One region of the Proteus sp. G2626 genome, then DNA from elsewhere that is predicted to be linked to it. Evidence: predicted binding sites of a transcription regulator. Region 1 holds the regulator's gene; the other holds the start of a gene.
The links. The regulator LexA, encoded in region 1, represses DNA repair genes until DNA is damaged. The targets are predictions, from matches to a motif close to TNCTGTATGTACATACAGNA.
Positions count from the first base shown of each region.

Region 1 (3,432 bases):
TATTCCATGTCCAACTTAGTACGCGATCACTAATACGCACTGCTTCATACGAGAAGTTAGCAGCAATTTCTTCCATGATATCAGTGGCATTTTTACGTGCTTTATCGAGAGAGATTTTTTTCGCTTTTGATTCATCTTCAATGGCTTTTTCAATGGCTTTTGATGAAAGCAATTTATTGAAGAGATCTTGGCGTGCTGGTAATTTCGGACCAACGGCCGCTAAACGCTGGCGAGAAAAATGAATACGCGCAACGCGGGCAAGCTTTCGCGCTATACTGGTGTCAGTTCCGTGTTCGTTCGCCATTTCACGCATTGATACAGTGGGTGAAAAACGAACAAAACTGTCACGCCCCAGCCAAAGGATCGCGATAAATTTTTGGATACCGTTAAGCACACGTAAATGCGGGACGCCATTGTGGCCTTCACGGCCAGGCGAGCGACCAAACATTACAGAAACAGGCAACATTTCGATATCAAGATGCGGATTATTACGATGTGCATCAAGATAAGCGTGGAATGTTTTCACGGAATCTTTACGAGGATCAGGTGAGTAGTAACGGAATACTCTTGGGCCGTCATCAATAAAGACATACGCAGGGAGCTTCGTTCCACTTATCTCAATGGGTTTCAGTGGATCAGGTAATCCTAAAGATAAACATTGCTGTCTTAATGTTAGTAAGTCTGCCTTTGAATGATAAGGCAGCACATAAAGAAAAGATCGCGACGAATCCAACCCTAATTCAGTGATAGGATCAGTCGGAACTCGTTTACTTTTTACCAGTAATTTTAGTGGTAAATTCAATGTGTTATAATATAGTTTACGCCAAGCTGACATAAATAGTTGTAGCCTCTTATTAGCAATACTTCGAAAGCATAACAGAAAGTCTTTCGTAGATCTGTGGTGCTGTGACAATATTAATAGAGAAAAGTGGCAAAATAATCGTTTGTTTTCGATAGAGTTTATTATGACTAATCAAAATAAAGGTCTTACCCGAATCATCAAAGCTGGTGGCTATTCATGCAAAGGCATTCGTGCTGCTTGGATAAATGAAGCCGCTTTTAGACAAGAAGTCATTGTGACCTTGGTTGCAATTATCCTTTCATTTTTCATTGATGTCAGTGGTCTAGAGCGCATTTTACTCGTTGGTTCCGTTGTATTGGTTGTAATTTTGGAACTGGTAAATAGTGCCATAGAAGCAGTTGTCGATCGAATTGGATCTGAATACCACGAATTATCAGGACGTGCAAAAGATATGGGTTCTGCCGCCGTTCTTATTGCTATTATATTGGGATTATTTATTTGGGTAACCATTCTTTGGGGACATTTCTTCGCATAAAGTTAAAAAATTCTATTTTTGTCGAAGAATAATCCAAAGATGCGTATTTTATATTCATTTAAGGTTTCAAATCGTCATATACCTGTATATACTCACAGTCTGACTGTATAAACAAACAGGGGGCGGAATGAAAGCATTAACTGCAAGGCAGCAGCAGGTTTACGATTTGGTTCGTGATCACATTTCGCAAACGGGTATGCCACCAACACGGGCTGAAATAGCTTCCCAACTTGGGTTTCGCTCACCAAATGCGGCAGAAGAGCACTTAAAGGCGCTTGCTCGTAAAGGTGTGATAGAAATTATCTCTGGTGCATCTAGAGGTATCCGTTTGCTAATGGAAGAAGAGCCAGAAGGATTGCCATTAATTGGGCGAGTCGCTGCTGGTGAACCATTGTTAGCGCAAGAACATATTGAAAGCCATTATCAAGTTGATCCAATGCTATTTAAACCAAGCGCAGATTTTTTATTGCGCGTTAATGGTATGTCGATGAAAGATATCGGTATTATGGATGGCGATTTACTTGCTGTACATAAAACGCAAGATGTTCATAACGGGCAAGTGATTGTGGCACGTATTGAAGATGAAGTGACCGTAAAACGCTTTAAGAAAAGCGGTAATAAAATTGAGCTTCATGCAGAAAATCCAGAATTTTCACCTATTATCGTCGATTTACGCGAGCAAAACTTTACTGTTGAAGGTTTAGCAGTAGGGGTTATTCGTAACGGTGAATGGTTGTAATTTGTACCAAAATAAGTCAACACAACTTATTTTATAAAGATGCAGATGATGGGTAAAACCACAAAATCATCTGCATTTTTCATTTGTAGAATTTCTAGCAGTAATGCAATCAACGAGGCTTATAGTCGCCGGTTTTTTTCTGCTTTAGATTATCATCCATACTGTGATCATGATGACAACCTTCAGGGTGTGTACACTCTTGTGCTTCATGGCACTGTGAACATAACCCATGAATTTCTATTACGCTGTGGCGCAGATGAAATCCACTCTCTTTTGCCAGTAATGAAATCGCATCTTCAATTTTATGGCTGTTCTTTTCAGTGACAGATAAACAACGGTCACAAATTAGCATTACTGACGTATGTTCAACATCATCAAAATGATGACAAAGCACATAACTGTTGGTGGATTCTATTTTATGGATAAATCCTTGCTCAAGTAAAAATTCTAGCCCGCGATATACCGTGGGTGGCTTTGCTTGTGGTTCAACTTGGCGTAATAAATCCAATAAGTCGTATGCGCTGATAGCAGAAGGTTGCTGCATTATCAGACGCAATACTGCCAGACGTTGTGAAGTCAGGCGAACACCTCGTTTCTGGCAGAGCTTTTCTGCCTGAGCGAGCAATTTCTCTTCATTCATGGGGATCAGATGCTCTCAGACGTTGTTAATGATCCAAATCCTATCATATTTTTCAAGAGCAAACCTTTGTGTAAAGTGGGGTTTTGTGAAAATAACCTCGGCTCTTAATTTTCTTTTAAAAGAAGATGCTGATGGAAACAACGATGTTTTGTATCTGAATTGAAAAATTTTCATCTTGTAACGCTATTTTAGAGGATGATATGTAGTGACGATAAGCAACAAAAAACCCAGCCTAAGCTGGGTTAATTTTTTAAAGGTTTTAAGATTAAGCAATCTTAGAACGGAATATCGTCATCAAAATCCATTGGTGGTTCATTGCTTGGCGCTGGCGTTGCTGCGGGTTGTTGTGCTGGGCGAGATTGTGCGCCACCGCTAAATTGTTGTGATGCTTGTGGCTGTTGTGGTTGACCCCAACCGCCTTGACCACCTTGTGAAGGTGCATTATCTTGACCACCACGGCCACCTAACATCTGCATTGTGCCGCCGATGTTAACGACAACTTCAGTGCTATATCTGTCTTGGCCGCTTTGATCTTGCCATTTACGTGTTTGTAATTGACCTTCGATATACACTTGTGAACCTTTACGCAGATATTCGCCTGCAATTTCCGCTAATTTTCCGAAAATTACCACACGGTGCCACTCGGTTTTTTCTTTCATTTCACCGGTTTGTTTATCGCGCCAGCTTTCTGATGTTGCCAGTGTTAGGTTAGCAAC
Region 1 covers NZ_JAABNH010000007.1:400,442-403,873, reverse strand. Annotated here, with positions in the region: gene plsB (glycerol-3-phosphate 1-O-acyltransferase PlsB) at 1-835, opposite strand, end outside; gene GWJ05_RS04255 (diacylglycerol kinase) at 966-1,337, shown strand; gene lexA (transcriptional repressor LexA) at 1,465-2,076, shown strand; gene zur (zinc uptake transcriptional repressor Zur) at 2,186-2,716, opposite strand; gene ssb1 (single-stranded DNA-binding protein SSB1) at 2,992-3,432, opposite strand, start outside.

Region 2 (3,432 bases), on a different contig from region 1:
TGCATTTCGAACAATACAATATGCGCATGCCACGCTATTTATTACCTTATTAGTTTTATTAAGCTTCAATTTGCTCGGTGAAGGTTATGATGTTGCTCTTCCTCGTATTATTGATACCTTAATAGGCTGTGCTATAGCATGGTTTGCTGTGAGCTTTATTTGGCCTGATTGGAAATTTCGTCAACTTCCAGTTGTTATTCAAAAAACAATGACAAATAACTGCTACTATCTTGATGCTATTCTTATTCAGTATTACCAAGGAAAAGATAATAGTTTAGGTTATCGAATTGCTCGCCGTAATGCTCATAGCAGTGATGGTGAACTTGCATCACTTATCTCAAATATGTCCTCGGAGCCAAAAAGTTATCAAGCATCCCAAGAGGTCGCTTTCCAGTTACTCTGCTTGAATCATACCTTACTTAGTTATATTTCAGCACTGGGTGTTCATCGTTCTAAAATCGAAGATGAAACCGTACTTACGTTGCTTAACGATACAGTTTGTTATATCGACTCTGCTTTACGCCGTAAAACACCACACGACGAAGCATTTAAACAATCTCATTTAAAATTAATTGAACAGATCAATTCACTACCGAATGCTGATGATGGACAAATTCAATTAGTTCTAACTCAAATTAGATTATTGTTAGATTTACTACCACAAATCATTAACTGTATTCAAATGATTGAACAAGGCGAAGTAAATAACACACCTCAACTACAACATTAATATGTAATTAACGTTATTTTCTCTAATTTCCATATGATATTAGAGAAAATAACTATTATTGATTTTATCTTATTGAAAAGATAACTCGTCATACCAATCCAATAATTCTGTTTTAAGCTGGTTGGGTAACACTGAACGATGACACCCTACTATTGCCCCAGCTAATGAAAGTAAAAGTTCACTATTTTTTAAATTATGATTGCGCATTAACTTTAAGTAACACGCTTTAGCTCCAATAAGCCGTAACTCCTCGACCTGATTAACACCAATTTGGCTTAGCCTTTTCTCTAAAATAACGCCTAAATTAGGTAAATCTTTTATTCGACATGGTTTTTTTCGTTGGCCTAAATACTCTTGAATACTGTAGTGATATGACAAATCAATATATTGATCTAATTTTTTCTGATTTTCCCATAAAGCATCCGTAATTTGATAATAACGTAATGTTATTGGTTTTCCTTTTTTTAGATAAATATAGGCTTCCATTTTCGTTGCTTTATAAAGCGTTTCCAAAAAATCACTTCCTTTTAGATAAAGCTCATTATCAGACGTAATAGCAAACATAACATTATCGATCATTAAGCTAACACCACCAAATTGCGACTTTATTGTTAACTCTCCATATTTCGCAATACGCGATAGCAAATGAGCCTTCCGTTGCTCAGGTAAAAATGACATTAAAACTCCGATACAAACTTTAGATTAAAAATTTATCCTTGAATTCAAAAACATGCATAAAACATCACGAAAAAGACAATAAAGAATTTCCTTTTTATTGCCAACAGTTAGCGACTCAAAAATAGGAATTTACATAAAATTTGAGAGGAACTTTCAAAAAATTGAGCTTGATTTAAGCGAAATTTAGAGATACTGTATATTCATACAGTACATATAGGCAGAGGTAAACATGAAAATCTCAACATCATCTCCGACAAGACAAAATACCATTCTCCAAGAGATCTCTAATGAGGTATTACCTCTATCTATCCCTTCAGCAAGGGGTACTTCTGATAGTGATAATAAACAAGGCATGGTAAGTGAACTTCTCTACCAAAATCCTCTCGTCATTAATCATATTCTCTTGCCATTATTGAAACAGTATAGCCATGAATCACGTTGGTTATTGTGGCTAAACCCACAACAAAAACTTAATCGCTCTTGGCTGAAAAATGCAGGATTACCACTTAATAAAATAATCCAATTAAATCATATAAATATGATAAACACAGTTGATTTTATGGAAAAAGCATTAATGAGTGGTAATTACAGTGTCGTTCTCGGTTGGTTACCAGAAATATCGCCAGAAGAGATGAAAAGATTAGAATCTGCTGCCAGTAAAGGTAAAAGCTTAGGCCTTATTATGAGGCAGCAAATGAATACAAATATCCATTTAGAAAGTACTAATACATCTAAACGACATTTGAATTCCGTAAAAATTCATTCAATTCACTACCATTAGTGAAATTTAAGAGTTTTCCTAATACTAAGGACCCCCTTGTATCATTTAAGATAAGTGAAAAGTATTTATAACCTAAATCATATAGTTACAATGAATTTAACAAAAATACAGAATCTTCCCCATTGTGGAATTAAGCAGATCTTTTTAAAATTTTAAGTCGAATTTTAAAGGATTACTTGTAACTTTTTAAGTTCATTGTAGACTTTATGTCGTTAAGGTTATGCTTTAAATCCCGTTTTTTGGGATCATCACTTGATGAAAGTATTGGATTCCTAACAATAATTTAACCAAGGGCAAATAATAAGGCTTAAAGCCAAATGCCTAACTTGGATGATAACGAGGCGTAAAAATGAAAAAGACAGCTATCGCATTAGCAGTGGCAGTGGCAGCTTTCGCAACTGCAGCGCAAGCAGCTCCAAAAGACAATACCTGGTATACCGGTGGTAAATTAGGTTGGTCTCAATACCAAGGTACTAGCAACCATTTTGATGGTACTTCTATCGGTAATGGTAACACTCACCGTGATCAATTAGGTGCAGGTGCATTTGCTGGTTATCAGTACAACCAATACTTAGGTTTTGAACTGGGTTATGATTGGTTAGGTCGTATGACTTATAAAGGTTCATATGACAATGGTGCATTCCGTGCACAAGGTATCCAATTAACCACTAAATTAAGTTATCCAGTAATGGAAGACTTAGACGTTTATACTCGTTTAGGTGGTATGGTATGGCGTGCAGATTCTTCTGCAACTAAAAACGCGACTTCATTATCTCCAAAACAAGAACGTTTCTCTAATAACGATACTGGCGTTTCTCCAGTATTTGCATTAGGTACTGAGTACGCGATCACTCCAAACATCGCTACCCGTGTTGAATATCAGTGGATCAACAACATCGGTGATAAAGGTACTCTGAATGCGCGTCCAGATAACGGCATGCTGAGTGTTGGTGTTGCTTACCGTTTCAACCAAGAAACGCCAGCACCAGTTGTAGCTCCAGCACCAGTTGTAGCTCCAGCGCCAGTTGTAGAGAACAAAACCTTTACTCTGCGTTCAGATGTTCTGTTCAACTTCAACAAATCTACGCTGAAAACTGAAGGTCAAGAAGCTCTGAATGGTCTGTACAATGAACTGGCTAACATCGACCCAACTCAAGGTCGTGTAGTTGTTATTGGTTATACTGACCGTATCGGTTCTCAAAACTACAACCTGCCTCTGTCAGAAAAACGTGCTCAATCTGTA
Region 2 covers NZ_JAABNH010000029.1:326,631-330,062, reverse strand. Annotated here, with positions in the region: gene yccS (YccS family putative transporter) at 1-730, shown strand, start outside; gene GWJ05_RS17700 (TfoX/Sxy family DNA transformation protein) at 800-1,408, opposite strand; gene sulA (SOS-induced cell division inhibitor SulA) at 1,638-2,189, shown strand; gene ompA (porin OmpA) at 2,539-3,432, shown strand, end outside.
Region 2: a site for LexA is predicted at 1,599-1,618, ahead of sulA (SOS-induced cell division inhibitor SulA). Genes of this name have one in related genera too.